2 regions of the Pantoea sp. SGAir0184 genome follow, and region 2 is predicted to be linked to the other one. Evidence: predicted binding sites of a transcription regulator. Region 2 holds the regulator's gene; the other holds the start of a gene.
The links. Region 2 encodes PhoB, which activates phosphate uptake and scavenging genes when phosphate is short. Its sites were predicted from a motif close to CTGTCATAAAACTGNCNNAT; they were not measured.
Positions count from the first base shown of each region.

Region 1: a site for PhoB is predicted at 4,745-4,764, ahead of phoA (alkaline phosphatase). Genes of this name have one in related genera too.

Region 1 covers NZ_CP028050.1:1,835,382-1,850,890, forward strand. Annotated here, with positions in the region: gene efeB (iron uptake transporter deferrochelatase/peroxidase subunit) at 1-240, shown strand, start outside; gene phoH (phosphate starvation-inducible protein PhoH) at 815-1,603, shown strand; gene C1N60_RS08485 (XdhC family protein) at 1,702-2,709, shown strand; gene C1N60_RS08490 (hypothetical protein) at 2,906-3,043, shown strand; gene hxlB (6-phospho-3-hexuloisomerase) at 3,205-3,765, opposite strand; RNA gene C1N60_RS08500 (RtT sRNA) at 4,314-4,445, opposite strand; tRNA gene C1N60_RS08505 (tRNA-Ser) at 4,494-4,581, opposite strand; gene phoA (alkaline phosphatase) at 4,826-6,232, shown strand; gene C1N60_RS08515 (YbfB/YjiJ family MFS transporter) at 6,238-7,413, opposite strand; gene C1N60_RS08520 (helix-turn-helix transcriptional regulator) at 7,500-8,294, shown strand; gene gap (type I glyceraldehyde-3-phosphate dehydrogenase) at 8,333-9,343, opposite strand; gene C1N60_RS08530 (GlxA family transcriptional regulator) at 9,421-10,401, opposite strand; gene C1N60_RS08535 (hypothetical protein) at 10,749-11,021, opposite strand; gene C1N60_RS08540 (glycoside hydrolase family 31 protein) at 11,421-13,814, opposite strand; gene C1N60_RS08545 (MFS transporter) at 13,826-15,127, opposite strand; gene uxuA (mannonate dehydratase) at 15,492-15,509, shown strand, end outside.
Region 2 covers NZ_CP028050.1:3,218,464-3,233,972, reverse strand. Annotated here, with positions in the region: gene C1N60_RS15415 (AAA family ATPase) at 1-1,522, opposite strand, end outside; gene sbcD (exonuclease subunit SbcD) at 1,519-2,736, opposite strand; gene phoB (phosphate response regulator transcription factor PhoB) at 2,934-3,623, shown strand; gene phoR (phosphate regulon sensor histidine kinase PhoR) at 3,639-4,952, shown strand; gene C1N60_RS15395 (PstS family phosphate ABC transporter substrate-binding protein) at 4,971-5,897, shown strand; gene C1N60_RS15390 (cobalamin-independent methionine synthase II family protein) at 6,063-7,169, shown strand; gene brnQ (branched-chain amino acid transporter carrier protein BrnQ) at 7,572-8,891, shown strand; gene proY (proline-specific permease ProY) at 8,961-10,316, shown strand; gene C1N60_RS15375 (acyltransferase family protein) at 10,359-12,311, opposite strand; gene C1N60_RS15370 (histidine-type phosphatase) at 12,588-13,823, opposite strand; gene C1N60_RS15365 (inositol monophosphatase family protein) at 13,820-14,629, opposite strand; gene C1N60_RS15360 (ACP phosphodiesterase) at 14,792-15,373, opposite strand; gene queA (tRNA preQ1(34) S-adenosylmethionine ribosyltransferase-isomerase QueA) at 15,478-15,509, shown strand, end outside.

The sequences.
Region 1 (15,509 bases), 1.4 Mb from region 2:
ATGCTGCGGCGCGGCTACAGCTATTCCTCGGGGATTACCGGGGCAGGGCAGCTGGATATGGGGCTGCTGTTCGTCTGTTATCAGCACGATTTAAGCAAAGGCTTTATTACCGTGCAGAAACGGCTGAATGGCGAAGCGCTGGAAGAATATATTCGTCCCATCGGCGGCGGATACTTTTTTGTTTTGCCCGGTGTGGCGGACAAAAATCATTATCTGGGGCAGCCGTTGCTCGAAGCCTGATTAATTAATATACAGCGCTTGTCCGCCGTTCGCGGTGCCAGGCGCTGCTGTTAAGCCCGCCTTAAATTTCTCCTGTCTCGCTGTGATGTCCGAATTTTCTGAAACAGTTTGTTAAGTGCCGAATTACCTATCTTACTGAATATTATTATTAATTTAATTTAAGCGCACCGGGATAAGGCAGCGGCACGCGGGTTTTCTTTGCCGTAAAGTAAAAATAGTGTTGCAAATCGGCGGAAATATGATGAACTTTAGTCATAGCGTCGTCAGTTGTGTGGCTAAGTCCACTGGAGTTCGCGCATGGCCCGGTCCTTATACGGACAGTTAAATACACTTCAGCTAGCGCAGTACGCTGCGGGGGATTGCCTCCCGCGTGAGAATCCTCTTCACTTTTCTTTTATCACCTTCGAATTCTTTTCCGATGTTTACCGGTGCGCGGCAGCGTTTCGGCGTTGTTGCACACTTTTCTCACTGGCTCGATACGGCTTACAAGGAAGCCAACAAAACCTCTAAAGCGTTCAAATCATCGCCGCGGGTGATCCGCCGCGATAAATGAAACCAACTGTAAGGTGCCACTATGGGAAGACAGAAAGCAGTGATCAAAGCGCGTCGTGAAGCCCGCCGAGTGCTTCGCAGTGACTCTCGCAGTCATCGTCAGCGTGAAGAAGAATCGGTCACTTCGCTGGTGCAGATGGGTGGGCTGGATGCAATTGGCATGGCGCGCGATGTGCGTGACCGGTCACCAATTGAGGCCAGAAACGATGCTCAGGCGCACTATCTTAACGCCATAGAAACGAAACAGCTGATATTCGCGACCGGTGAAGCCGGCTGCGGTAAAACCTGGATCAGCGCTGCGAAAGCAGCCGAGGCCCTGATCAATAAGGACATCGAAAGGATCATTGTGACGCGCCCGGTTTTACAGGCGGATGAAGATCTCGGTTTCCTGCCAGGAGACATCTCCGAGAAATTCGCTCCCTATTTCCGACCGGTTTACGACGTTCTGGTTAAACGTCTCGGCGCTTCCTTTATGCAGTACTGCCTGCGACCCGAAATCGCCAAGGTAGAGATTGCGCCCTTCGCTTATATGCGCGGACGTACCTTTGAGAATGCGGTGGTGATTCTGGATGAGGCGCAAAACGTCACCGCTGCGCAGATGAAGATGTTCCTGACCCGCCTGGGCGAAAACGTCACCGTCATTGTCAACGGTGATGTCACCCAGTGCGACCTGCCCGCCAGCGTCAAATCTGGCCTTGCCGATGCGCTGGCGCGCTTCGAAGAGGATGAGATGATTGGCGTGGTGCGTTTCGGTAAAGACGACTGCGTTCGCTCGGCACTGTGCCAGCGCACGCTGCATGCTTACAGTTAACCTTAAAAAAATAGCTAATCTCAACCCGGCTGCGGCCGGGTTTTTCATTGCTATGCTTACGGGACGAAAAAGGGCGGAAACGATGAGCGGAGAAAGTCATGCACTCTCTTGATGTGCAGGTGGTAAGGATGGCGCAGCAGTGGGCGGAAGCGCAGCCGGTGTGGCTGTGTACCGTGCTCAGCACGTACGGATCATCGCCGCGCCCGCCGGGCGCGATGATGGTGATTCGCGCCGATGGGCGCTACAGCGGTTCCCTTTCCGGCGGCTGCGTCGAGGAGAATTTTATCACCCGCGTTCAGCAGCAGGCGTTCTCTGCCGCCAGTCAACGGGTGCGCTACGGCGAGGGGGGCGATACGCCTGATCGCGCGCTGCCGTGCGGCGGCGTACTGGATATTCTGGTCGAACGGTTGCCTGCCGGTGCCGCTACGCTGCGCTATTTACAGCAGCTGGAGGATGCGCTGACCGGCGCGCGTGCCATCACTAAACGCCTGACGCTGCCGCAGCCGTGTCACGCCCTCGAACCGGCGCCTTATACCCGTCGCGCCCGCACCCAGGTCACTGACGGTGAAATCGTTCTGACCCTGAGTGCCGCGCCGCGCCTGATCCTTGCCGGACTCTCCAGCGTCGCCGTTTACTGTGCCAACTTCGCGCTGGCGCTGGGATTCGAAACCATCGTCTGTGAACACCGTGAAGAGGTGCTGAGCAATATGGCGGCCGAACTGGCGCCGGATGTCAAACTGGTGCAGCAGTTTCCGGCAGTGTATCTGGAACGCGAGGGCTGTCATGCCGCCACGGCGATCCTCTCGCTGACGCATGATGCGCGTATTGATGATCTCACCATGATGGAAGCGGTCAATCTGCCGGCATTTTATCTCGGTGCGATGGGCTCGCAGCGCAACAGCGCAAAACGCAAAGCGCGCCTGAGCGCGATTGCGGAGCTGACGCCGGCGCAGTTGCAGCGCATTCACGCACCGGTTGGGCTGGATATCGGCAGCAAAACCCCGGCGGAGATCGCGCTGGCAATCATGGCGGATATTGTGCGTCACAAAAATGGGTTAGCGGCAACGGATGCGCTCAGCCCGGTGCACGCAGCGTCTGAAGGATAACATCACTCACCCCACGAAAAACCCGGATGCACCAGGATGCCAGCAGACGGGCAAACGGCTATGCCAAATTTTCGCGCCGCAAATAATCAATAAGCTGTGCTTTATGTTTCATGATGTGATCAACGCTTGCGCTTTACCGGTAACATCTTATCTTCAGAGAAGAGTGTACAAACACCTGAACTGAGAAGGGGTATTTATGGCTAAGCGTCATTGGATTAAATCAATTGAAATTACGGCAATTATTGTCTTCGCGCTGGTGATCGCCTGGCTGGCCGTCACAGGCATCCTGTCATCAACCGGCCTCGATCATGCGTGGCCTTATCCACATCAATAACTGACTCCGGCACCAGGGAAATCAATTACGCTTAAATATAAACAGAATAAATTATCTAACCTGCACACCCGTATCAACGGCGACACCGTGTCAGCACACAGGGTTTTGGTGTCAGATTTGCCGCGTATAAATCAGCGACGTTCGTGAAACGCGTTATTCTGTTATTCAAAGTCCGCATGGCGGCTGAACATGCTCTCGCTGGTTTCACCGCACTGATGCATGATTTCAAGCACCATGGCGTCACAGGTAATGAAGCAGAGTTGCTCAAAGGCCGAGCCCATTGGCTGCGAGAATCGTCCGGCGCTGCGTGCGTTATCGGTTTTAACGTTGCCGGGTAACACCAACACGCATTTGGCCAATCTGCCGATGCCTGAATCTGTTTTCAGGGTAATCAGCGCCACATCGACACCGCGCTCAACGGCGTTCAGCGCCAGTGCTTTCAGGCTCGCGGTTTCGCCACTGCCAGAACCAATAATCAATAAATCGCCAGGTCTGGAGTGGGGTGACGAGATTTCACCGACCAGGCTGACCGAGAAACCCAGATGCAACAGACGGTTAGCGAACGCGCGGATAGCAATGCCGCTGCGCCCGGCACCCTGCAGGAAAATGTGTTTCGCGCTGCGAATTTGTGCGATGAATGCCTGCGCCTGGCTCTCGTCTATCTGCCGGGCGTTGTGCGCGAGTTCGGTAAGAATATGGGATACGTTTGACTGAACGGCCATGTTAATGTTCTCCCGTCAGGCAATGGTTCGTCCGTCTCATTAAACAGCGAAAAGAGTGGCCGGAACATACCCGGTGCTTTTTCAGTCTGGTCATCACGCATTCCCTCTTGATTCAAAGACCTCATCAGTAGATGAAAAGGATACCCTGCAGAATTTCCGGTAAGAGTACACGGTCCGCTGCCCACGCGATATTGCAGCGAAAAGGGATCTTTCGATTATGCGTCCTGTGGCACAAAAGCACCTGGAGAACAGACAAATAAAAATGCCCGGCTGTTAACCGGGCACCTATATATAAATGATGGCGGTGAGGGGGATTGATGTCACCCGGCACATCCCTGTGCCTCGCCCTTCGGGTGGCTTGCAGCCATGCAAAACGGCTATCCTGCCATTTTGTCGCTTCGCTCACCCTGCGGGCAGCGTCGCAGGCTCCGCTGTCCAACTGGCATGCGCCAGTTGTCGAACCCCCAACCGGGGATTCTCATCCCCCCACGCGTGGAGAATATAAATGAAAAAAGCCCGTACTTGCGTACAGGCTCTTCTCTGAATGATGGCGGTGAGGGGGGGATTGATTCGCTTCGCTCACCCTGCGGGCAGCGTCGCAGGCTCCGCTGTCCAACTGGCATGCGCCAGTTGTCGAACCCCCAATCGGGGATTCTCATCCCCCCCAGGTCGGGAGAATATACAAATAAAAATGCCCAGCTATTAACTGGGCACTTTTATATAAATGATGGCGGTGAGGGGGGGATTCGAACCCCCGATACGTTGCCGTATACACACTTTCCAGGCGTGCTCCTTCAGCCACTCGGACACCTCACCACATTTTTTTGTTAACCGCACTGGGTCAACGGGGCGCTACTATAGGGAGTTCAGCGATAAGGGTCAAGGTCTATTTTCTCCTTTTTTTCTATTCGCTTAACCTCTGCGCAGATTGCCTTAAGCCTCTCCACTTTGCCGCTTTTGTCATCAAAACATTCCTTAACTGACACAAAAGTGTCACCGCACTGTCGCAGACTTGTCGGCGGAAACATTTGGTTATATCTACGGATAAGGATGCTGATAAATGAAACGCTTACCTCTTTTCACGCTCTCTCTGCTGGCTTCACTCACCACCATGTCCGCGCTGGCAGAGAGCGCCAGCTATCAACGCGCCGCCACCGGCGATATCACCCAGCAAGGCGGCGCGCGTCGCCTGAGCGGCGACCAGACCGAGGCGCTGAAAGCCTCATTGAGCAATAGCACGGCGAAGAATGTCATCCTGCTGATTGGCGATGGTATGGGCGATTCCGAAATCACCGCGGCACGCAATCAGGCAATGGGGGCCGGCGGTTTCTTTCCCGGTATTGATGCGCTGCCGCTCACAGGCCAGTACACCCATTACTCGCTGGACAAGAAAACGCATAAGCCAAACTACGTAACGGATTCTGCCGCGTCGGCCACCGCCTGGGCCACCGGCACGAAAACTTATAACGGCGCGATTGGCGTCGATGTCAACGGCACAGATCAGGTCACGCTGCTTGAGCTGGCCAAAGCAGCCGGCAAAGCCACCGGCAACGTCTCCACCGCAGAACTGCAGGATGCCACGCCGGCCGCGCTGATGGCGCACGTTACCTCGCGCAAATGCTACGGCCCGGAAAAAACCAGCGAGTTGTGTCCGGGCAACGCGCTGGAGCAGGGCGGGAAAGGATCGATCAGCGAGCAGCTGCTGCAAACCCGTCCCGACGTCACGCTGGGCGGCGGCGCCAAATCTTTCGCTGAGCGGGCTAAAGCGGGCGACTATCAGGGCAAAACCCTGCGCGAGCAGGCCGAAATACGGGGATTCCAGCTGGTCGATAATCTCGCCGCGCTGAATGCGGTACAGCAGGCGAATCAACAGACGCCACTGCTGGGGCTGTTCTCGGAGGGCAACATGCCGGTGCGCTGGCAGGGGCCGAAAGCTAGCTATCACGGCAATCTGGATAAACCGGTGGTGACCTGTGAGGTCAATAAAGATCGTCCGGCATCAATGCCAACCCTGGCGCAGATGACGCAAAAAGCCATCGACCTGCTCAGCCACAACGACAACGGCTTCTTCCTGCAGGTGGAGGGCGCGTCGATTGATAAGCAGGATCACGCCGCTAACCCGTGCGGTCAGATTGGTGAAACCGTCGATTTAGATGAGGCGGTGCAGGTGGCGCTGGCGTATGCGCGCGAGCACGGCGATACGCTGGTGGTGGTAACCGCCGATCACGCGCACAGCAGCCAGATCGTCGAAAACGGTACCAAAGCGCCGGGTCTGACTCAGGCGCTCAACACCAAAGATGGCGCGGTGATGACCATCAGCTACGGTAACTCGGAAGAGGATTCCCAGGAGCACACCGGCACCCAGTTGCGCATCGCGGCCTATGGTCCGCACGCGGCGAATGTGGTCGGCCTGACCGATCAGACCGACCTGTTCTTCACGCTGAAGCAGGCGATGGCACTGAAGTAAGCGCGTCAGTGCGGGCGGATGCGGAGCACCAGCAGTCCGCCCAGCACCAGTCCGCCAGCGGCCAGCAGCAGCGCGGGGTGCAGTGAAGCAAAAATCTGCACGCTGGCAGCGGAGATCAGCGGCCCGATTAGCTGGCCAGTGGCATAGCCTGACGTCAATATCGCCACGGTTTTTGCCACGCTGATATTGGAGACGGCGCGCGCCAGCTGCATCGACAGCTGCATAATCGAAAGAAACCCCAGCCCGACTATCACCGTTGAGATCAGCAGCCCGTTCACGCCCGGGATGAGCACGCCGCTGGCCACGCCCAGCCCCTGCAGGATCATAATCCACGCCAGGCTGAGGCGCGTATTCAGGCGCGCTGAAAACAGCATAATTAGCACCACACCAGCCACTGCGCAAAGTCCAAACAGCGGCCAGAAAAGCGCTGCCAGCTGACCCTGAGCAAACAGGCTATGCGCCATTTGTGACAGAAACGTCGCGGGCAAAATGTAGCCGAAACCGGCCAGCGTATAGGCCAGCCATAGCCGTTTCACCTCGTGACCCGGAGCCGCCGACGCACTTTCCCGCTGCCGGGCTGGGAGCGACGCGGGCAGCGCGCGCCACAGCAGCAGCACGCCAGCCAGCGCGACCACACCGTAGAGTTGCCAGGCGCGATCGTCATTCAGGTGTAACCGGGTGATAAGCCACGCCAGCACGCCGCTCAGGGTGATGCCAGCTCCCGGGCCGGCAAATACCGCGGCGGACATGCGCGGAGCCTGCTGCTGTGCCAGCACCATCTGCGTCCAGGAGGTGACGATAATCAGGGCCCAGGCACCACCGATACCCGCCACCACACGGAACAGGCACTGCAGCACCCAGGCATGACTAAAGCCGGAGAGCAGAGTCACCAGCGCGGTGGCCAGCAAACCGGCCTTCAGGTAGCGCGCGTGATGGGCGGTGATCCGGCTCACGTGCAGTGCACCCAGCAGGTAGCCGATGTAATTCATCGCCGCCAGCACACCAGCGCTGGAGAGGGTCAGGTGACCGTTGGCGATCATCAGCGGGATCTGCGGCGTGAGTGAAAAGCGGCCGATACCCATTACCACAATCAGGGTCACCATGCCGGTGAGCATGGTGATCAGGCTCACCCGGGTGTGCCGGACTGCTTGCCGTCCGGCGGAAACTGAATCTGCTGACATACTTTGCTTTACTCCGCTGAGATACCTTACTCTGTCCGGTGATAGTAAATGTCAATCAGTCAGTGAAAAATGGGGTGGTTTATCCTATGACTACAGGTCATACCCAGGCCGTAAAATCGCGTGGTGAAGATGTGAAAAACTTCCTTACCCGCCAGCGCGCGCGTATTGATCCGCAGATCTATGGCTTCAGCCGGCAAAACCGGCGCGTCAGCGGACTGCGGCGCGAAGAAGTGGCACAGCTGGCGGCGGTTAGCGTCAGCTGGTACACCTGGCTCGAGCAGGGTCGCGACATCAGTATTTCGCCCGCTGCGCTGCAGCGCATCGGCAAAGTGCTACAGCTCTCGGTCACCGAGCAGGAGTATCTTGAAGCGCTGGTGTTTGGTAACGCACATTCGCAACCTTTCAGTCATGAATTGCCGCCTGAGGTGAGGGCGATGGTGGATGCGCTGGACCCACATCCGGCGTTTGTGCGCCGCGCCAACATGGATATTGTCTACTGGAATCCGGCGGCGCAGTCGCTGATTGTCGACTGGGCGGCCCTGCCACCGGCGGATCGCAACTCGCTCAAGCTGATGTTCATCAGTGAAGCCTACCAGCAGCGCATTCATGGCTGGGAAGAGGCGGCGCGCCATACGCTGTCGGCGTTTCGCGCCGGTTATGCCGCCAGCAATCAGGCGCAGGAATTCGAAGTGGTGATCGAGGATTTGCTGGCGCGCAGCGCCGGGTTTCGCACGCTGTGGAATGACCATGATGTGGGGAAAATCGGCGCGGGCAATAAAACCCTGATTGATGTCGAAGGCAGGATGCAGACATACACCTTTACCTCGCTGCAAATTGAGCAGGCACCGGGTATGCATCTGATCTTCTATCTGGCGCATTAGCGCGGCGTGCGCGGGTCGGGCGCACGCCGCCGGGGAGATTACAGACCGCGCTGTGCCATCAGGCGCGCGAGGTCAACCAGACGGTTGGAGAAGCCCCATTCGTTATCGTACCAGGCAAGGATCTTCACCAGGTTGCCACCAATCACCAGCGTCGATAAGCCGTCGATGATCGATGAACGCGCATCGCCCTGATAATCGCTGGAGACCAGCGGCTCATCGCTGTAGCCGAGGATACCCTGTAGCGGACCCGCAGCAGCAGCGGCTTTAAAGGCGTCATTCACCTCTTCGGCCGTCACGTCGCGTTTCAGCGTCACCGTCAGATCCACTACCGACACCACCGGCACCGGCACGCGCAGCGAGTAACCGGTTAAGCGGCCTTCCAGTTCCGGAATCACCCGGCCGAGCGCTTTAGCTGCGCCGCTGGAGTACGGCACAATCGACAGCGCCGCCGCACGCGCGCCGCGCAGATCTTTCTCTGGCTGGTCGTGCAGCGCCTGGCTGTTGGTATAGGCATGGGTGGTGTTCATCAGACCGTGCTCAATACCAAACGCCTGATGCAGCACCTGCGCGGCGGGCGCCAGGCCGTTAGTGGTACAGCTGCCGTTGCTCACCACAAAGTGCTGTTGCGGATCGTAGCGCTGGTCGTTGACGCCCATCACAATCGTCAAATCATCATTTTTGCCCGGCGCAGAGATGATCACGCGTTTGGCGCCGCCGTGCGTGATATGTACCGCGGCTTTGTCACGCTCGGTAAAAAAGCCGGTGGCTTCGATGACGATATTCACGCCCACTTCACGCCAGCGAATATTGGCCGGATCGCGCTCGCTGAACACCCGCACTGGTTTGCCATCAATGCGCAGCTCGCCGTCGCCAGCGCTGACTTCGGCTGGCAGCCGACCCAGCAGGGAGTCGTGCTTCAGCAGATGCGCCAGCGTTTTGCTGTCGGTGAGATCGTTAATCGCCACAATATCGATGTCGCTGCTGCCCAGCGCGGCGCGGAATACGTTACGTCCGATACGGCCAAAACCGTTAATGCCTACCTTGATCATGACTGACTCCTTAGTGAAGTTACTACAGTCACTGTAGGCCGGAGGCACGCTGGCGTAAACGACAAAAAAGGATCACTTTACGCCATTTTGCGGCTGTGAAAGCGCTGGCGATATTCGTTGGGCGTGAGATGCAGCTGGCGTTCGAAGCTGCGCCGCAGGTTGATACTGCTGCCGAAGCCGGTGGCGATGGCGATGCGTTCCAGCGTTTCGCGCGTCTGCTCCAGCCGTTCGCGCGCCGCCGCCAGCCGCGCTTCAGCCACATAGCGCGCCGGTGAAACGCCGGTTTCGCGGCTGAACACGCGGGTAAAGTTACGCGGGCTCATCGCCACCTGGGCCGCCAGTTTCTCCACCGACAGGTCTTCCGCCAGATGGGCGGCGATCCAGCTCTGCAGCTGAGCAATCGGCCCCGACTCGCTGACGGACTGCAGGTGAAAGCGGCTGAACTGCATCTGGCCGCCGGGACGACGCAGATACATCACCATATCCTGCGCGATGTCGCGCGCCACGCTGAAACCAAAATCTTCCTCTACCAGCGCCAGTGTCAGATCGAAGCCGGAGCTGACGCCGCCAGAGGTCCAGATTGGGCCGTCCTGGATATACAGCGGGCCGCCTTCAACCTGCACGCGCGGATAGCTGGCCTGCAGCGTGTCCAGCAGACGCCAGTGGCTGGTGGCGCGCCGGCCATCCAGCAATCCCGCCTCCGCCAGCAGCATCGCCGCCCCGCAAATCGACACCACGCGGCGCGCCTGCGGGGCAGCCAGCTTAATCCAGTCCACCACCATGTTGCGTTCTTCGGGGTTATCACCGCGGCCGGTAATCATGATGGTGTCCCAGCGTTCGCGCGGGTCGAGTTCTGCCAGTTTGAGATCGGCGAGCAGATTGAGGCCGGACTGGCCGTGGATCACCTGGTGCGGCTGCGTGGTCGCAATGCTGATGCGATAGCGTGCGCCAGCAACGCCCACCGGCAGGTGCAGGTTGGCGTGCATCAGGATGTCGGCGATACCCGCCGCTTCGAACAGCATGCCGCCGTCCGGGACAATAATCAGAAAGGTTTTCATGGCGTAAAATGTACCTGCACCACGAAAGAAGTCAATGCAGCAAGGGCTATCAGGCGCGCGAGCTGAATACCCGGCCGCGGCCATCAGACGGGGCGCTTCCGGCCTGTTGGTTCAGGCGCTATATTTATATAAAATCATGATGTCGCAAATGATCTTATATCCATCATCGTGCAGTTAAAAATATCTGCAGACTGAAGCGTTGAATGCCAGATTAATCAGGTGTCTGTTATTTTGGAAGTGAAATGCCAGGATGGGTTAAGAGAAACACTGTTTTATAAAGCATTCCTTTGCCAGGCAGTGATAATGACTAGGATAATGAGCAGCTGAGTAAATCAGACTTAAAACCATCAATTATATTCTACCTGCAGAAAAGTCAAACCACGCTCACGGATAATGCGCGCGGTGCCCAGCGCGTAAGGTAATTCACGCGCGGCACTATTAACCTGCAGGGTTTCGCTCTTTTTAATCCCTTCGCGCGTGCAATTCAGCGAGACGCTGCGCGTCACCGCATAATCACAGGAGGGTTCAACAATCGCGCCGACGAACGTGATTTGACCGTCGGCGGCAAGGGTGGCGTGGCTGGCAAGTAAAGCCATCATCGGTAACAGCAATCTTTTCATCACAGAGGCCCTTTGAGAAGTCGGGAATTACCCGGTTAATGTCGTCTTAATGACTAATAGCGCGCCACAGTTGAATATTGCTTAAACCGCGGCGTTTCCGTATTAAGGCATATTATTACGATGGCTTAGCCAGTGCGTCGTCATGTTTTACGCAATCGCCTCAGCAATAAACGCTTATGCCTGCATTAAGCGCAGCTATTATATTAGTAAGCAACCAGGATTAATCGGGTGAGCAGGGTGGTGAAATAAGCGTATTAAACCGGATAGATTTATTCGCGGGATAACGTCGGGACAGAAAACGGGCAGATATCGTGGTGGTGTAAGCTGCTGAGGGAGAAAAAAGCGGGCTGCGATGAAGGTAATCAGGCGCACCCGACATCGGTGCGCTCTTGTGGTTTATCAGCTGCGGGAAATCTGCGCCAGCGTCACGTCGGCTGGCGCAGCGCCTGCGGCGACACCGTCGATAAACAGCGCACGCTGTTCACCGGCGGGCAGGGCAATCTGCAACGTTTGCCATGCCGGCTGATAGTCACCCTTGCGCCGTAACCTGAGGTGAATGGCTGTGGCTTCGCAGCGCATTTCCCACTGCAGCCACAGCGCATTACCCTGCTGATAGCCCCAGGATTCGCCATCATCTTCGAACAGTTCGCCGTGGCTAACGCCTTTGCCCTGCAATGGATAAAGCTGCAGCGTGCGACGATCGTCTGCGGCGGCGTCGACGTGAGCAATACGCTCGCTGAGTGGCAGTGCCGCACCTGCGCGCACCAGCAGCGGCTGCGTTTCCAGGGGCGCAGGTAAGGTGATCCACTGACCACCGCTGTACCACTGCTGCGTGGCGAAATCATACCAGCCTGTCTGGTTGTCGGGCAGCCACAGGCGGCGTTCACGCTGGCCGGGTTCCACCACGCTGGCGACCAGCAGATCGCGGCCGAGCAGGAATTCATCACACTCAGCAAAGGTCTGGGCATCGTGTTCATGATCGAGGAACGTCGGGCGCAGCATCGGTTCATCGTCCGCATGCGCCTGCCACAGCAGCGTGTAGAGATACGGCATCAGGCGATAGCGCAGCGCGATGGCAGCCCGAATCGCGGGTGTGACCGAAGGATACATCCACGGCTCATTCACGGTGTGATCGTCATTCCACGAATGAATGGTGAAGCGCGGATGCATGACGCCATTCTGCACCCAGCGTACAAACAGCTCCGCGTCGGGTTTATCGCCCGAGAAACCGCCGACATCGTGACCGATGTTATACAAGCCGGACAGGCTCATGCCAAGGCCCATGCGAATGTTGTAGCGCAGCGAGGTCCAGTTGGTGCGGTTATCGCCGCTCCAGGTTTGCACGTAACGCTGCATCCCGGCGCAGCCAGAGCGCGAAATCAGAAACGGTCGCTGTTCGGGGGCAAAGCGCTGTTGCGCTTCCATCGAGGCGCGCATCATCAGTAGCGGCATCACCGGGCGAATATGCTTGATGGCAATCGGCGTGCCGAAGCCGTGACAGCGCGCTTCGCCGTCCCAGACTTCATACTCGTTGTTATCATTCCAGGTGGCGTCGATGCCTTTTTCCAGCAGCTGACGGGTGACGTTCTCCTGCCACCAGGCCACCGTTTGCGGATGGGTGAAATCGAGGTGCGATCCTTCATCATCCCAGAACACCGAGCGCTCGGGCACATCTTCTTCCGAATCGCGGATAAACAGTCCCTGAGCCGCGACTTCTTCATAGCGCGGGTGATCCTGCAGCAGGCAGGGTTTGATGTTGGCCGCCAGGCGCAGGCCGGCATCGTGAAACGCCTCGCTCATCGCTTCCGGCTGCGGCACTTTGTCGTAGTTCCAGTTGAACACATAACGCTTGTTATTGATGGAGGTATAACCCGAAGAGAGCTGGAAGGAGTCGCACGGAATAGCGTGCTCTTCGCACAGGCGAATAAAGTTCATCAGCTGGTTTTGCGCGTCCGGCGCATCGGTGTAGTGCATGGTCGAGCCGCTGTATCCCAGACTCCATTTGGGGCCGAACAGCGTTTTACCGGTCAGGCGCACGAAGGTTTTGGTGATATCCAGTACCCGTTTGCCGACAAACAGGTAGTAATCGATATCGCCGCTCTCCGCCTGCCAGCGGCGATACGGCTGGTGATAGTTATCCAGCTCGTTACCCAGATCGAACCAGCTGGTGCTGAGGTTATCGTAGAACAGGCCAAAGCTGACGTCGTTACGCCGCGTGAGGGTGAAGGGCACATGTTTGTACAGCGGATCGGTGGAGGAGGCGTTGTAACCCATAGCATCCAGATTACGCATCTCATAGCGTTTGCCGTTGCGTTGCAGATCGCCGGTTTTTTCGCCCAGACCGTAGTAGCGGTCGTCCGCCATGCGGCGCTGATAGTGCGCCACGCCGTCGCCGTGTGCGTTGATCTGATAGGCGCTGGTGGGGCGATCGCCGGTTAGCAGTTGCCAGTCGCCTGCGGCATCACGGTACTGCCACTCCAGCGCCAGTGGCTGACGCACCATCACGCGCAGCGTGTCGGTACTAATAGTCAGACAATCGGCTTCTTCCTCCAGCGTAAAACCGGGCAGGCTAAACCCGGCCAGGCTGTCGCGCGGACGCCCTTCCCACGGAACATCCTGTTCGGGTGCTATGCTCCAGGTGCGGTCAAGACTGTAGTTGCCGTGGCGCTTGATCACCACGCGGAACAGACCTTTTTCCAGCACGTACAGGCACAGATGGTGTTTGCCATCGACGTTAAGCACCACATGGTGACGATCAGAATGGGCTAAGGACCAGTTTTTTAAGGTTTTCATCGTTACCTACTTCATTGGGTCGCTGAACGACGCTCAGCAATAAACGCAATCAGGAAGACTGCACCGATCAGGTCAAAGAAGCCCATGGCGACAAACAGCGGGTTAAAGCCGATTTTGTCAGCCGTCACGCCAATCACCAGCGAAAACAGGAAGCTGGAGATCCAGGCAAACGAGCCGCGCATGCCATTCACCGTGGCCATCTGGCCCTTATCAAATTTTTCCACCACCAGCGCACTCAACATGCAGGAAATGATCTGATGACCAAAACCGCCAATCGAGATCAGGGCAATCGCGACGTAGGGGTCTTTGGTCATCGCCACCAGCGCCAGCGACAGCATCAGAAAGGCGCCGGTGACCGAGCTGGCGACAACGGAATTTACCTGCCTGAAGCCAAACAGCCGGGTATAGATGCGCGTCAGGTAGCCGCTGGCTGCACTGCCGAGATCCGCCGCGAGGAACGGCAGCCAGGCGAACATGGCAATCTGTTTCAGGTCCATTCCCAGGTCTTTTGCCAGATAGAGCGGTACCCAGAAGCTCAGCACGCCCCATGCCGGTTCAGCCATAAAAGCGGGAATGGCGATACCGTAAAAACGCTTGTTTCTGGAGACGGTTTTCAGGGCTTTGAAGAAGGGCAGTTTGACCGCCGGTGGCTCATTATCCTGACGAATAAAGGCCAGCTCATCGCTGCTGAGATTCGGGTTACGTTCCGGATCGCGATACAACAGCCACCACAGCACCACCCAGCCCAGAGCCAGACAGCCGGTAAACAGGAACGCGCCCTGCCAGCCGAACGAGGCGTGGGCAAAGTAGATGATGGGGGGCGCCAGCATAGCGCCAATCGAGAAGCCGACGCCGGCCCAGCCGGCCGCAATTGGACGCTCTTTTTTCGGGAACCATTCACCAATCACTTTGGCGTTAGCCGGCGTGGCGGCCGCTTCAGCTCCGCCCATGACAAAGCGCAAGATGGCCAGGTGCAACCAGCTGGCGGCGCCGGCATGGAACAGACAGGCCAGCGCCCAGATGGTGGCGCAGATCAAGAAGCCGAGTTTGAGGCCAATGACATCAATCAGCCAGCCGCAGATCGGTTGAAAGAAGGTATAAGCCAGCTGAAAAGCGCCGACTATCCATGAATATTGTTCTGTGGTGATGCCGAGACTGGTTTTCAGCTCGGGTGCCAGAATGCCTAACGAGTTACGGGTAATGTAGTTGACGGTGACGCCGGCCAGAAACAGCACCAGCACCCACCAGCGCAGATGACGGATGACGCGTTTCGTGCCGGTTGCGGCAATCCCTGGGTTCAAACTGCGGTTCATCGGATTCTCCATTCATTATTAACAGCATGTGTGAGCAACGTCTGTGACTGCCTGGCCGGAGGTGGAGTCCATACCGGCCAGCGCATAACCCCTGGCCCTTGATTGCCGGGCGTGGCGTGATGCGTCCTGTTTTAACCATCCGCCGGGAGTGAACCACAGTTAGGCCAGGTGGTCGCCAGCCTGATGCGGTATTTGTGATCTGGTTAACCAAAATCATTTATCAGGTTGACTTCCGCCGGTGAAAAGCTGAATTTGACGCTGCGCAGGCACTTTTTACGACTCAGAAAGCGCTTCGCTTGTAAAATTGGTCAACCAAAATGGAAGGGCTTTGAGGATGATGCTCAGGCCCGCAGGAGAGAACGACATGAAGCAGACCTGGCGC
Region 2 (15,509 bases):
TCCGCAACGCCGGGCTGGCGATCTCCGCTTCCAGCGAAGTAAGCACCTGCTCCGCCTGCTGGCGCTGCTGCTGTGCCGCGGCTTCTGCCTGTTGCAGCGGCTGTGCCGCCTGTTCGCGCGCCTGCAGCGCCTGCTGCTGCTGTTCCAGCTGGCTTTGCAGTTGTTGCTGCTGCGCGCTGAGCTGCGTCAACGTTTGCTCACGCTCTTCGAGCCGGGCGAGTTCGGCCTGCCAGCGCGCCAGTTCGCCGCCCCAGCGGGCGACAGCGGCTTCACTCAGGCGAAACGCCTGCTGCTGCGCCAGCTGCTGTTGTAAGCGTTCACTTGCCTGCTGATGCTGATCCAGCGCCTGCTGGCTGAGTAACAGCGTTTTTTGCTGTTCGCTCAGCAACGCCTGCTGCTGCTCAAGCTGCTGTGCACGGCTGGCGATCTGCTGATCGAGCGGGATCACCTGTTCGCTCAGCAACGTCTCCAGCTGTTGCTGTTCGGCCAGCGCGCGTTCACGTGCCTGCTGTGCGGCCTGATAGTGGCTTTCACCCTGCTGCAGCGCCGCTTGCGCCTGTTGCTGTTGCTGCTGTAACTGCTGCGCCTGCTGGTTCAGTGTCTGCTGGTCACGCTGCAGCTGTTCGCGCTGCTGCAGTTTGTCGCGCAGCTTCTCCGCCGGTTCAGCACGCGCCAGCCGCTGGCGATCGCTTTCCGCCTGCTGCCAGGCCGTGGCGGCAGCCTGCAACGCCTGCTGCGCCTGCTGTTGCTCCGCGTTGAGCTGCTGCTGCTGCGTCAGCCACTGCTGCTGCTGCTGGGCCTGCGCCAGCTGCTCGCTCAGATCCTGTTCGCTGCGGGTCAGCTGCTCCAGCTGCTGCGCCAGTTCGGCGCGGCGGGCGTCGTCGAGCAACTGCACCGCACCGGCGCGGGCGCGCAGCGTGTCGAGTGACGCGCGCGCCGTGCGCCAGCGCTCGTAGATCTGCATCGAGATGTGGCCGTAGATTTCGGTGCCGGTCAGCTCCTCCAGCAGCTCGGCGCGCTCGCCGGGTTTGGCATTGAGGAAGGCGGCAAACTGCCCCTGCGACAGCATCATAGAACGGGTGAAGCGGGCAAAATCGAGACCGGACAAGGTTTCGATGGCTTTGAGCTTGTCACCGACTTTATCGGCGACGATCTGGTTGTCCGCCACGCGCGCCAGTTCGACGCGCGGCGCCTGCAGTTTACCTTCCGCCAGGCCGCGCGCGCGGTTCTGGCTCCAGAAGGCGCGCCAGGCTTCACCTTTGATCTCAAACTCCACTTCGGCGAGGCACTCAGCGGTGTCACGCGTCATCAGCTGATTTTCGCTCTGCGACAGGCCTCCAAGGCGCGGCGTCTGGTGATAGAGCGCCAGACAGATGGCATCCAGCAGCGTGGTTTTACCCGCGCCGGTGGCGCCGGTGATGGCGAACAGCCCGTTGCTGGCAAACGGCTCGCGGCGGAAATCGATAAACCACTCGCCGCGCAGCGCGTTGAGATTTTTAAAACGCAGCGTCAGAATTTTCATGCGCCCGGATCCTCCAGCGTCGCCAGCGTGCTGCGAAACAGCTGCGTTAACTGCGCGCGCTGTTCATCCTCCAGCTGATCCTCCAGCGCCAGCCGGCGGGCAAATACCTCTTCAACTTTCAGTTCGCTCAGGGTTTCGTTCTCCAGCCGTGCCAGACTGCGCTGACGCTGATCGCGGCTGCGGCGCACCAGCAGCACCTCAACCGGCAGCGACTCGGTAAGCTGTTCGATGCGGCGCTGCAGGTCGCTCAGGTACTCCTGAGTAGTGATTTCGATATCCAGCCACACCGGCAGATCGCCTTCATAGGTGTGAAACGCGGTCAGTTGCTGTTCGATCTCCGCCATGGCGCCTTTTAACATCTGCATCGGCTGGAATGACGGAATAACCAGCGGTGTGACGGACTCCAGCCGGGTGCTAAATTCCAGCAGGAATACGCTTTTCTCGCGGCCCAGCTCATCAAAACTGAGCGCAATCGGCGAACCGCTGTAGCGGATGTGATCGCTGTCGGCGATGCGCTGCGCGCGATGGATATGGCCCAGCGCAATGTAGTCGGCTGGCGGGAAGGCCTGCGCCGGAAAGGCGTCCAGCGTGCCGATGTAGATATCACGCACCGATTCGCTCTTGCTGACGCCCACGGTAGTGAGATGCCCGGTGGCGATGATCGGCAGCGTACTGCCCATGGCTTCGCGCTGCGCCACGGCGGCGGCATAACAGTGCTGATAGTGCTGCTCAATCGCCTGCAGCAGCGACAGCTGCTTATCGCGACCGGACTGACCCGCCTGGCTGCGCAGGATGTCGCGCGGACGCAGATAGGGAATGGCGCACAGCAGCGCGCCCGGCGTGCCGTCGCGCTGTTGCAGCGTCAGCACCTGCTGCTCGCCGCCGGGCGCGGCGCTGGTAATGACGCGGGTATTGAGGCAGGCCAGCAGCTCGCGCGATTCATTCAGCGTGGCGACCGAATCATGGTTGCCGGCCAGCACAATCAGCTGGCAGCCGCTGGGCTGCAGCGCCACCACGAAACGGTTAAACAGTTCGCGTGCGTAGCTGGGCGGCGAACCGGTATCAAAGAGGTCGCCAGCGACGATCAGCGCATCCACCTGATGCTGCACAATCGCGGCCAGCAGCCAGTCGAGGAATTGCTGGTGCTCGGCGGCGCGGCTCTTGCTGTAAAAGAACTGACCGAGATGCCAGTCAGCGGTGTGAATAATGCGCATGAATGCTCCGTGCCTGCTATCGCAAAGCGGCAGTATAACCGCTTAACAACGCAATGAAAAAAAAGCGAAACCGGTTGTCACAATTGCGCTTTTTATCTGATTATCATGAGGTGGGTTTTTCATAAAAGTGTCACAAAACTGACGCATAATGGCGCCGCAAACCCCCGTGACATGCTGTCACAATCGCAGGAGTAATAATGGCTAAGCGCATTTTGGTTGTGGAAGACGAAGCTCCCATCCGTGAAATGTTATGTTTCGTGCTGGAACAAAACGATTACCAGCCGATTGAGGCTGAGGACTATGACAGCGCGATTGGCAAGCTGATCGAACCCTGGCCCGATCTGATTCTGCTGGACTGGATGTTACCCGGCGGCAGCGGCATTCAGTTCATCAAACATTTAAAGCGTGAAGCCATGACGCGTGATATTCCGGTGATGATGCTGACGGCGCGCGGCGAAGAGGAAGATCGCGTGCGCGGGCTGGAAGTGGGCGCCGATGATTACATCACCAAGCCGTTCTCGCCCAAAGAGCTGATGGCGCGCATTAAAGCCGTGATGCGCCGCATCTCACCGATGGCGGTGGAAGAGGTGATTGAGATGCAGGGGCTGAGCCTCGATCCCTCCTCGCATCGCGTGATGTCCGAAACCACGCCGCTGGAAATGGGACCGACCGAATACAAACTGCTGCACTTCTTTATGACGCATCCGGAGCGCGTATACAGCCGCGAACAGCTGCTGAATCACGTGTGGGGCACTAACGTGTATGTGGAAGACCGCACCGTGGATGTGCATATCCGTCGTTTACGTAAAGCACTGGAAGTTTCCGGCCACGATCGCATGGTACAAACCGTTCGCGGAACAGGGTATCGTTTCTCTGCCCGCTACTAAACGGAGTCTTTTACCGTGCTGGAACGACTCTCCTGGAAGAGATTACTGACCGAGCTGGCGCTGGTGTGTCTGCCTGCGCTGGTGCTGGGTCTGCTGGTTGGCTATCTGCCATGGTGGCTGTTACTGGCCGTGTGCGGCGTGCTGTTCTGGCACTTCAAAAATCTGATGCGGCTGTCGCACTGGCTGTGGATTGATCGTTCAATGACGCCGCCCACCGGGCGCGGCAGCTGGGAACCGCTGTTTTACGGCCTGTATCAAATGCAGTTGCGCAATCGCCGCCGCCGGCGCGAGCTGGGCAATCTGATCAAACGCTTTCGCAGCGGGGCCGAGTCGCTGCCGGACGCAGTGGTGCTCACCACCGAAGAGGGCACCATTTTCTGGTGTAACGGTCTGGCCCAGCAGCATCTCGGGCTGCGCTGGCCGGAAGATAACGGCCAGAATATCCTCAACCTGCTGCGCTACCCTGAATTCTCCCGCTATATCCGCCAGCGCGACTTCAACAAGCCGCTGACGCTGGTGCTGAATAATCAGCATCATATGGAATTCCGCGTCATGCCTTACAGCGAAGGTCAGTGGCTGATGGTGGCGCGTGACGTCACCCAGATGCACCAGCTGGAAGGAGCGCGGCGTAACTTCTTCGCCAACGTCAGCCATGAACTGCGTACCCCGCTGACGGTGCTGCAGGGCTATCTGGAGATGATGGACGATGCCGGGATGAACGAGCGCACCCGCAGCAAGGCGCTCAGTACCATGCAGGAGCAAACGCGACGCATGGACAGCCTGGTGAAGCAGTTGCTGACGCTGTCACGCATCGAAGCGGCTCCCGCCATTGACCTGAAAGAGACGGTGGATGTGCCGACCATGCTGCTGCTGTTGCAACGCGAGGCAGAAACCCTCAGCCAGGGCCGGCACAGCATCCATTTCCACACTGATCCGCACCTGAAGGTGTTCGGCAATGATGAACAGCTGCGCAGTGCGATTTCCAATCTGGTGTATAACGCGGTGAACCACACGCCGGATGGCACGCGCATCGACATCAGCTGGCTGCGCACCAAACAGGGCGCCGAATTTAAAGTGTGCGACAACGGGCCCGGCATCAGCGAGGAGCATCTGCCGCGCCTGACCGAACGCTTCTACCGCGTGGATAAAGCGCGCTCGCGCGCCACCGGCGGCAGCGGGCTGGGGCTGGCCATTGTTAAGCACGCGCTCGGCCACCACACCACGCGGCTGGAGATCAGCAGCGTGCCGCATCAGGAAACCTGCTTCCGCTTCGTGCTGCCACCGCGCTTGATTGTGGCGAACGGAATCCGCGAGAATGTGGCGCAGTAAACGCCACCGGACTCTGTGATGAAATCACTGCTGCTCTCTCTTTTATTACTGTGCCCGCTGCTGGCGACGGCTCAGCAAAGCATGCTGACCGGCAACCTGAGCAGCGTGGGCTCGGACACGCTGGGCTATCTGATGACGCTGTGGGGCGAAGATTTCAGCCGTCAGTCGCCGGGCGTTAATGTGCAGGTGCAGGCGGCGGGATCGTCGACGGCGCCGACCGCGCTGGCCGCCGGGGCCGCTCAGCTTGGCGCCATGAGCCGTCCGATGCAGGTGGATGAGCGTCAGCTGTTTATCGCGCGCTATGGCTATGCGCCGCTGGCGGTGCCGGTGGCGATGGATGCGCTGGTGGTGGTGGTTAATCAGGACAATCCGCTGCCGTCCATCAGTCAGCCGCAGCTGGATGCGCTGTTCTCCGTTACCCGGCTATGCGGCGCACAGCAGGTGCCACAGCGCTGGGGCGATGTTGGCCTGCATACGGCGAACTGGGCAACGCGCAGTATTCAGCGCTTTGGCCGTAACTCCGCTTCCGGCACCTGGGGCTTTTTCAAGCAGCAGGCGCTGTGTCGCGGCGATTTCCGCGCTGACGTCGCGGAGTTTCCCGGCTCGGCGGCGGTGGTGCAGGCGGTCGCCAGCACGCCGAACAGCATCGGCTACGCCAGCTTTGGCTTTCACCTGAGCGGCGTGAAAACCCTGCCAATCGTCACCGCCAGCGGCGACAGCGTTATGCCAGATGCCGAATCGATCCGCAGCGGCCGTTATCCGTGGTCGCGCCCGCTGTATATTTACGCTAACAAGGCGCCCGGCAAACCGCTGCCGCCGCTGGTCGCCGCCTTTCTGCAGCAGGTGCTCTCTGCGCAGGGCCAGCGCCGCGTAACGGAGGCCGGCTACCTGCCGCTGTCCGACAGCCAGATCGCGCAGGCGCGCGCGGCGATTGCGCAAAACTAATTCACGCTGACCGATCATGAATTTTTTTCACGTCCCCTGAATTTTCTTCTATTGCCGCCGGCAGGGCGGCATGTCACTCTTATGGACATATAGCCATCCAGATGGCCAAAAATAACCGTACGCAATTATACCCTGACGCAATTATGCGCCAGTGCAGGAGTGAATATGCAACGCAACACCGCCCCGTTCCGCGCCGATACCGTCGGCAGTTTTCTGCGTCCCGCTGCCATTAAGCATGCACGCGAGCAGTTCGCCAGTGGCACTCTCAGCGCCGACCAGCTGCGTCAGGTAGAAGACGATGCGATTCGCCAGGTGGTGGAGCAGCAGCGCGCCAGCGGTCTGCAGGTGGTGACCGACGGTGAATTCCGCCGCGCCTGGTGGCACTTTGATTTCTTTGGCCATCTGCACGGCGTTGAGCTGTTTGAGGCCGATCAGGGCATTCAGTTCAACGGCGTGCAGACCAAAGCGCACGGCGTGAAGGTCACCGGTAAAGTCGCTTTTAACCCGCAGCATCCGATGCTGGACCATTTCCGCTTCCTGCAAAGCGTGGCCGGCGATGCGGTGGCGAAAATGACCATTCCCAGCCCGAGCGTGCTGCACTTCCGCGGCGGCCGTAAAGTGATTGATGCCACAGTGTATCCGGATCTGGAGCAGTACTTCGCCGATCTGGCACAGACTTACAAGGATGCGATCAAGGCATTTTACGACGCTGGCTGCCGCTATCTGCAGCTGGATGACACCGTGTGGGCGTACCTGTGTTCAGGCGATCAGCAGCAGCAAATTCGCGAGCGCGGTGAAGATCCGCAACAGCTGGCGCACATTTATGCGCAGGTGCTGAATCGCGCGCTGGAAGATAAACCGGCGGATCTCACCGTCGGCCTGCACGTGTGTCGCGGTAACTTCCGCTCGACCTGGATCTCGGAAGGCGGCTACGAGCCGGTGGCGGAAATTCTGTTTGGCAGCGTGAACATCGACGCGTTTTTCCTCGAGTACGATAATGAGCGCTCCGGTGGCTTTGAGCCGCTGCGTTTCATCAAACCCGGTCATCAGCAGGTGGTATTAGGGCTGATTACCACCAAAACCGGCGAGCTGGAAGACGCTGCACAGGTGAAGGCGCGCCTGCAGGAAGCGGCGCAGTTTGTCAGCCTCGACCAGATTTGCCTCAGCCCGCAGTGTGGCTTTGCGTCAACGGAAGAGGGCAACAGCCTGACCGAAGCGCAGCAGTGGCAGAAGATTCGTCTGGTTGTCGACATCGCACAACAGGTGTGGTGATGCTGTAAAGTTGTGCAAACAGGCGCGTAAAGCGCGCCTTTTGTGCATCCCTGCGGCGGTTTCTGCAAGGAGATCGCCCGCTTTGCAGAAACTTTAAGCAAATCATCTCAGGTGTTTTCCGACTATTTCCTGCTTATCCACTACGTTCTGACGCTTTCCTGTTATATCCTTCTGGTTTTCCGATCCCGTATTGCCTTTCTTCGCTATAAACGTTTTAATTTGCGCCGTTGTCGATTCATCCCTCTGAGAACAGAAGAAAAGCAGTTTAAATCACCTGCGCTGTACCGATTCGGCCCGCATAACGCACTGGTCAAGCCAGTTAAGCCATTGTTTTCGCGCATCCAGGGGACAACACAAACCCAACTTCCACCGCAACATCAGCTACAGGCAGTACAGAAGTTTATGACACATCGTTTAACCTCCAGGGATATCCTGGCGCTGGGCTTCATGACCTTTGCCCTGTTCGTTGGCGCAGGAAACATCATTTTCCCGCCTATGGTCGGTATTCAGTCTGGTGAACATGTCTGGATTGCCGCCTTCGGCTTCCTGATCACCGCGGTTGGTTTACCGGTGATGACCGTGATCGCGCTGGCGCGCGTCGGCGGCGGTATTGATGCGCTCAGCTCACCGATTGGTAAAGCGGCCGGTCTGCTGCTCGCCACCGTGTGCTATCTCGCCGTCGGACCGCTGTTTGCCACGCCGCGCACCGCGACCGTTTCATTTGAAGTGGGGATTGCGCCGCTGACCGGCGACGGCCCGCTGCCGCTGTTTATCTATAGCCTGGTGTACTTCGCGCTGGTGATTGGCATTTCGCTCTATCCGGGCAAGCTGCTGGACACCGTCGGTCACTTCCTCGCACCGCTGAAAATTGTCGCGCTGACCATTCTGGGCGTCGCGGCGCTGCTGTGGCCGGCTGGCGGCATTTCGCCGGCCACCGCCGACTACCAGCGTGCGGCCTTCTCCAGCGGTTTCGTGAACGGCTATCTGACCATGGATACGCTCGGCGCGCTGGTGTTCGGTATCGTCATCGTTAATGCGGCGCGTTCACGTGGCGTGGAAGACAGTAAACTGCTGACGCGCTATACCATGCTGGCCGGCGTGATCGCCGGTGTCGGTCTGACGCTGGTGTACCTCAGCCTGTTCAAGCTGGGCTCCGGCAGCGGCGCGATTGTCGATCAGAACGCTAACGGCGCGGCGATTCTGCATGCTTACGTGCAGCAGACCTTCGGCGGCATGGGCAGTGTCTTCCTCGCCGCGCTGATTTTCGTCGCCTGTATGGTTACGGCGGTGGGCCTGACCTGTGCCTGCGCAGAATTCTTTGCGCAATACCTGCCGTTGTCGTATAAAGCGCTGGTGTTTATTCTCGGCCTGTTCGCCATGCTGGTGTCGAACCTCGGTCTCAGTCACCTGATTCAGATTTCAATTCCGGTGCTGACGGCTATCTATCCGCCGTGCATCGTACTGGTGGTGCTGAGCTTTACCCTGAGCTGGTGGAATCGCAGCACGCGCATCATTGCGCCAACCATGCTGATCAGCCTGCTGTTTGGCATCGTCGATGCCATCAAAACCACCAGCTTTAAAGATGCGCTGCCGCTGTTTAGCCAGCATCTGCCGCTGGCCGATCAGGGACTCTCCTGGCTGCCGCCGTCGCTGGCGATGCTGGTGATTGCAGCGGTAGTTGACCGGGTGAAAGGGCGTGAGCAGGTTGCCGTTCACCAGTAAGCGACATCGCTGTTAATTCCGACCACGGGCTTGCCCGTGGTTTTTTCATTTCCACAGGTACTGTTTGTTATGCAAGAAACCAATAAGCTCAAACGCGGACTGAGCACGCGCCACATCCGTTTTATGGCGCTGGGATCGGCGATCGGCACCGGGCTGTTTTACGGCTCGGCAGATGCCATCAAAATGGCAGGCCCCAGCGTACTGCTGGCCTACATCATCGGCGGCGCCGTGGCGTATATCATCATGCGCGCGCTGGGCGAGATGTCGGTTAACAATCCGCAGGCCAGCTCGTTTTCACGCTACGCGCAGGATTACCTCGGACCGCTGGCGGGCTATATCACCGGCTGGACGTACTGCTTTGAAATCCTGATTGTGGCGATCGCCGACGTCACGGCTTTTGGTATCTACATGGGCGTATGGTTCCCGGAGGTGCCGCACTGGATTTGGGTGCTGTCGGTGGTGCTGATCATCGGCGCCATCAACCTGATGAGCGTGAAGGTGTTTGGTGAAGTGGAGTTCTGGTTCTCCTTCTTCAAAGTCGCCACCATCATCATCATGATCGTGGCCGGTTTCGGCATGATTTTCTGGGGCATCGGCAACGGCGGTCAGCCGACCGGCATCCATAACCTGTGGACCAACGGCGGCTTCTTTGCCCATGGTATCGTCGGCATGCTGCTGTCGCTGCAGATGGTGATGTTCGCCTACGGCGGCATTGAGATCATTGGTATCACCGCCGGCGAAGCCAAAGATCCGGCGAAATCGATCCCGCGCGCCATTAACTCCGTACCGCTGCGCATTCTGGTGTTCTATGTCGGCACGCTGTTTGTGATCATGTCGATCTATCCCTGGAACCAGGTCGGTACCGCAGGCAGCCCGTTCGTGCTGACTTTCCAGCACCTCGGTATCGCCGCCGCCGCCTCCATTCTGAACTTTGTGGTGCTGACTGCCTCGCTGTCGGCGATTAACAGCGATGTGTTTGGCGTCGGCCGCATGCTGCACGGTATGGCGCAGCAGGGACATGCGCCGAAGATGTTTATGAAGGTGTCGAATCGCGGCATTCCGTGGGTCACGGTGCTGGTGATGATGCTTGCCATGCTGGTGGCGGTGTACCTCAACTATCTGATGCCGGAAAAAGTGTTCCTGGTGATTGCCTCGCTGGCGACGTTTGCCACCGTGTGGGTGTGGATTATGATTCTGCTGTCGCAGATCGCGTTCCGCCACAAAATCGGCAAAGAGCAGGCCGGTAAGCTGCAGTTTGCTCTGCCGGGCGGCAGCGCTACGGCGTGGGTGGGGGTGCTGTTCCTTGCCTTTATCATCGCGCTGATTGGCTACTTCCCGGATACGCGTATCTCGCTGTACGTCGGGTTTGCGTGGATTGTTCTGCTGCTGCTGGCGTGGCCGCTGGCGAAGAAACGTAAAGCGTAAGTAACTTTACCACGGGCGAAGCGAGACTTCGCCCGTGGTGCATTACCAGTTTTTCCCCAGCGCCATCTCTCCGCCGTACGGATTCAGGTGATTGTTGTCGTACCAGAGCGGCATGCCCTGATGAGTGACCAGACACCCCTGCGCATTACATAACGTCTCCTGTAGTGACAACACGCGTACGCCATACTGCTGATAATCCTTTAACAGATTTGCTACCGATGCGTTTGGCATCTGCATCTGCTGCGTGCGTTCCGCCGCCAGCGCCGCGCCATCCTGCGCGCTGAGCCAGCTATTGAGGCTGCGGCGCAGCGGCATATTGCGGTTATGGCTGTAGCGCAGCGGATCGAGCGTGATGGTCGGCACATCGTCTATGAGGGTGATCTTTTTCCCCGCCGCCAGCAGCTGCGCCACCACGGTATCCAGCCCGCTTTTCAGCGCCTGCAGATTGTCCTGCGCCGGATCGCGGAGACTGCGGAATCCGCTGCCCGGCTGCTCACTGAGGCCCGCCGCCCAGAACGCGCTGATCACCACTTCGTCTATTTTATCGCTCAGGATGATCGGCAAAACCCGCTGATTAAAATCGAGGCACTGCTGTGCATGCTGCGGTTTCTGCTGCATCGCGCGCGTGGCGTCAAGCAGGAAAGGGCAGGAGGCTTTGGTCAGCTGAAACAGCGGTTTCTGCTGCCGCCGGGCGTAATCGGCGACGTTGGCCGCCAGCGCGGCGGCATGGCTGTCGCCGATCAGCGCTATCGCCGGTGTGCCACTCTGCGGCTGGCACTGCGCATCGCGGGCGAGCCGCGTGGCGCCGTAATCCAGCAGGCAGGGATCGCGCTGGGCGGCGACTTTCCATTCGTCGCCAAGCATCACCGCTTCACTGACGCGCGATTTCAGGCCACCGCTCTGCCACAGCAGCACCATGGCACCGGCTGCCAGCAGCGACGAGGCGCAGTAGCCGGGGATCAGCCAGCGCGTACCGCTGCGCGTCCGGCGGAATGGCTGTTCGATGAAGCGCCAGGAGAGCCAGGCGATGACCAGCGCCACGGCACAGATGCTCAACGCCTGCCAGATGCTGAGCGGCCGATCGCTGCAGATGCGCGCCAGACTGAGCAGCGGCCAGTGCCACAGATACCACGAGTAGGAAATTTTACCGATGAAGCGCATCGGCGCGTTCTCCAGCAGCCGCTGATTGAGCGGGCTGCGTGCACCGATCATCAGACAGGCCGCCAGCACCGGCAGCAGCGCCAGCCAGCCAGGGAAGCGATCGCTATGGCTGAGTAACAGCGTGGCACCAATGATCAGCAGCCAGCCAGCAAGATGACAGAGGCTGGCCAGCCGGCCGGTGACGGGGCGGGGTTGCCACAGCGCCAGCAGCACGCCGGCACCCAGTTCCCAGGCGCGGGTTGGCAGCAGATAAAACGCCTGAGTGCTGGAGAGGGGCGTTAACCACAGGCAGCCAGCCAGCGACAGCAGGCTGAGCAGTAGCACCATGCCGGTCATTGTGCGCCGCAGTCGCGCGGCCAGCAGCAGAATAAACGGCAGCACGATATAGAACTGCTCCTCAATGCCCAGCGACCAGGTCATCAGCAGAGGATTGAGATCGGCATCCGCACTGAAATAGTCGCCACTCTTCAGTAACAGCATATTGGGCACCGAGAGAAACACCGCCATGCTGTATTTTGCCAGCTGGCTTAATTCCAGCGGTGATAACAGCAGATAACCGAGCAGCAGCAATACCATCAGCATAAAAAACAGGGCGGGCGCAATACGCCGGATGCGGCGTAAATAAAACTGATAAAACGAGAAGGTGCCGGCGGTAATTTCTTTACTGATAATACCGCCAATTAAAAAGCCGGAAATAACGAAAAAAATATCGACGCCAATAAAGCCGCCCGACACGGCGCTGACGCCGCAGTGGAACAGCACAACCAATATAATGGCGACAGCGCGCAGACCATCGATATCCGGACGATAGCGCAGCGAGGCAGGTACAGACATAACAGGATCCCAGTTATTCAATGTTAATTTACGATTTTATTGCTGCGGATAAAAATAGCTCGGCGCATCCTGTCGCCGAAAAATGTAAAAAGAGAAAGGTATTACTAAGGGATGATTGACCCGTGCAGCATATCGCAGTTTTTCAGCATTAACGCTTTTAAGGGAAAAAAAAGAAAAGTCTCAGATAACCGTGCCCACCAGCTTGCAGTTTATTGCTGTAATTTCGCTGCAGGAATAAGCCGGCGTAATCTGTCTGGCTTAACCCGGCGGCTGGCGTCAGGGATAGTTCACGGGGATTACCGCGCGCTGATCAATGGCGGTGCGCCAGTGCTCAAGCGTCGATTGATAAGGACACAGCGTGCCCACTGCCGTCTGGCGACAGTTTTGCTGATGCCACTCCTGGCGCAGCAGCGGGTGCTGCCGATCGATCAGCGTTAGCTGGCGCAGCGCGTCCAGACTCTGTGCCTGAAAATAGACGCGCAGCAGCAGCGTCTGCGTCTGGTTATCGCGCCAGCGCTCAAACACCAGGCTGCTGCCGGGCGGAATATTACCGCGCGCGTAGCCGGGCAGTTGCCAGCTGAAGCCGATCAGCGTGCGCAGCATGGCGATATTGGTGTCGTGGGCCACCAGCAGCAGCCAGCGGGTGGAGGGCGTCGCCGTATCGTCCTGCAGGTTGCGCACCACCGCGTCCAGCAGAATCGACGCACGCTTTTGCGCGATATATGGCACATCATTACTCAGATCGTAATTGGCGGTCAGCAGCGGCAGCAGGGCGCTGATCTGCTGCGCCCGGGTGATGTTGCCCCACGCCAGCTGGCTGAACGGCAGATTTTCGCTCCAGCCGAGCCGTAAGGTTTCGGCCATGCTGGCCAGCACGCTGAGACCCTGCACGTAGGTATGGCCGCTTTTACTCTGCTTCAGCTGCCAGGGGCGCTCGAAGAACGGGCAATCTGCCGCGCACACCGCCTGCCTGAGCTGCTGCACGGCGGGCTGTAAACGCTGCTGCAGTGCGGCGAGATCGCCGGCGCGCGCCGCGACCGCTGCCCGCTCCGTGGCAGCATCAGTTTGGCCGAACGGCAGTTTTTCGCTCTGAAACAGCGGATCGACCGTCCCCGCGACGTGATGAACTACCACATCGCAGCCAGGAAAGGCGCCCTGCAGCAGCGCCTGTGCCGTGGCGCGGGTGCGCTGCAGCGGACTGGCGCGCACGTAGATTTGCCCGGCATCGGGACAGCCGGCGCGCAGCAGGCCGAGCTGGCGATAGTGTTCACCCTGCCAGCGACCTTTATTCACGACCGCTGCATAACCGTGTGCGGTGAGTTCGCCGTCGGCGCTGCGCCAGCGCGGCCAGGCGCGCTGGGTGGCGGCTTCGATTTCCGTACGGTTACCTGCGGTGGGAGGACGCACGCCGTGACGGCTGATCTCTACCACTTTTTCCAGCTGGTAGCGCGGCTGCGCCTGCGCGGTGAGCGCCAGCAAAGCCAGCAGCGCGCTCAGCAGCAGACGTTTCATAGCGTTGGTTGTGCCGGCAGCAACGCTTTGAGCTGCGGATAGAGCACCGAGTTGGCCAGCAGCACCGGATTACCCTGTTGCAGGCCATGGTGGCTGAGATAATCGTTGGTGACGCCGCCCGCTTCGCGCATCAGCACAATGCCAGGCAGGCCATCCCACGGATTCATATGCGCTTCGTAATAGCCAATCAGCCGGCCGGCCGCCGCCCAGGCGCTCATCAGCGCACCGGAACCGTTGCGGATAAACATGCCGCCCTGCGCCAGCAGCTGGCTGATAAAGGTGGTCAGCGGTTCAATCGGCTGGCTGTTCGAGCTGCTGAGGCCCAGCAGCCCCTGATCGAGCCGCTGCGCGCTGTGTGCCTGAATGCGCTTGTCATTCACCCAGGCACCTTTGCCGCGGCAGGCGTGGAAGGTTTCCTGATGATTAGGATCGCTGACTACGCCAATCACCGGCTGATTGTCGCAGACAATCGCCAGCGAGACGCACCAGTTGTGCAGGCCGTTAAGAAAGCTGCTGGTGCCGTCAATCGGATCGATGACCCAGATAAAGCGCGCGCCGCTGACATCACCGCCGCTCTCTTCACCCAGCACCGCATCGTCAGGAAAACGCTCATGAATCAGGTGTTTTACCAGCAGCTCAACGTTGCGATCCGCCTCGCTGACCACATCCTGCAAATCCTTCTTGTGCTCCACCACCAGCTGATGGCGCTGCTGATACCACGCCAGCGCGCGGCTGGCGGCGGTTTTCGCCACCTCACAGGCATAGTGATAACGGGCATCTAATTCGGTTAGCGTAGCTGATGACATTTTTCCCTCTTATCATTCACTGGCAATCGACGTGGCGAACCACGCCGGATAAAGCGCCATGGCTGTGTGACTGGCTTAACAAAAGTTAAGCAAGGCTTCATTAAGCCGCAGATGGCTGCGGCTGGCAAGGGGAGGCAATGCGGGGCAGCGGCAAATTGTGCTTCACAGCTGCCGGGCGCGCGCGGCGGCCATCAGGCGTGGATAGAACTGGAAAAACAGCGGTTCGAGCTGGGTGTAGTGGTCGACAAAATCCTGATAGGAGTCGCGCAGCGCCGCCAACCGTGGCCGGCGATGCGCCATGCCGCTTAGCACGCGCGCCAGCCGCGCCGGGTCAGCATAGTGTTCAAACCAGCGTTCGCGCCACATTACCGCGTTGAGCTCGATAAAATCGCCCGGCGTGCCGGGCAGCTGCGGCACAATGTCGCGCTCGGCGGCGGCGCTAAAAGCAGACAGCGACTGCGCCGGATGCAGCTGATCCCAGTGGCGCGCCAGGAAGTGGTCCCAGATCACGTCGAGGGTAATCGGCGCCACGCGGCGCGTTTCCGCGCGGAACAGCTGACGCGCGCTGCGCACTTCCGGCAGGTTATCGGTCAGCACGTCAATGCGTCGGTGCAGGGCTATACCGGCCACCACCGGCTGCGGCCACTGCGCCTCGACGTTGCCGCGCACGAAATCGGCCAGCAGATTACCCAGCAGTGAGCTGTCGGCCAGGGTTGCAAGGTGAAGGTGAGCAAGAAAGTTCATGGCGCATTATAGGCAGAATCACACCGGCGCAGCCAGTTGTTCAGAATTGCCCACTTTTCCGCTAAACTATGCCGCCTGTTTTTTGAGTCCTGAAGAAGTGATGCATGCGTGTAGCCGATTTTGCCTTTGAATTACC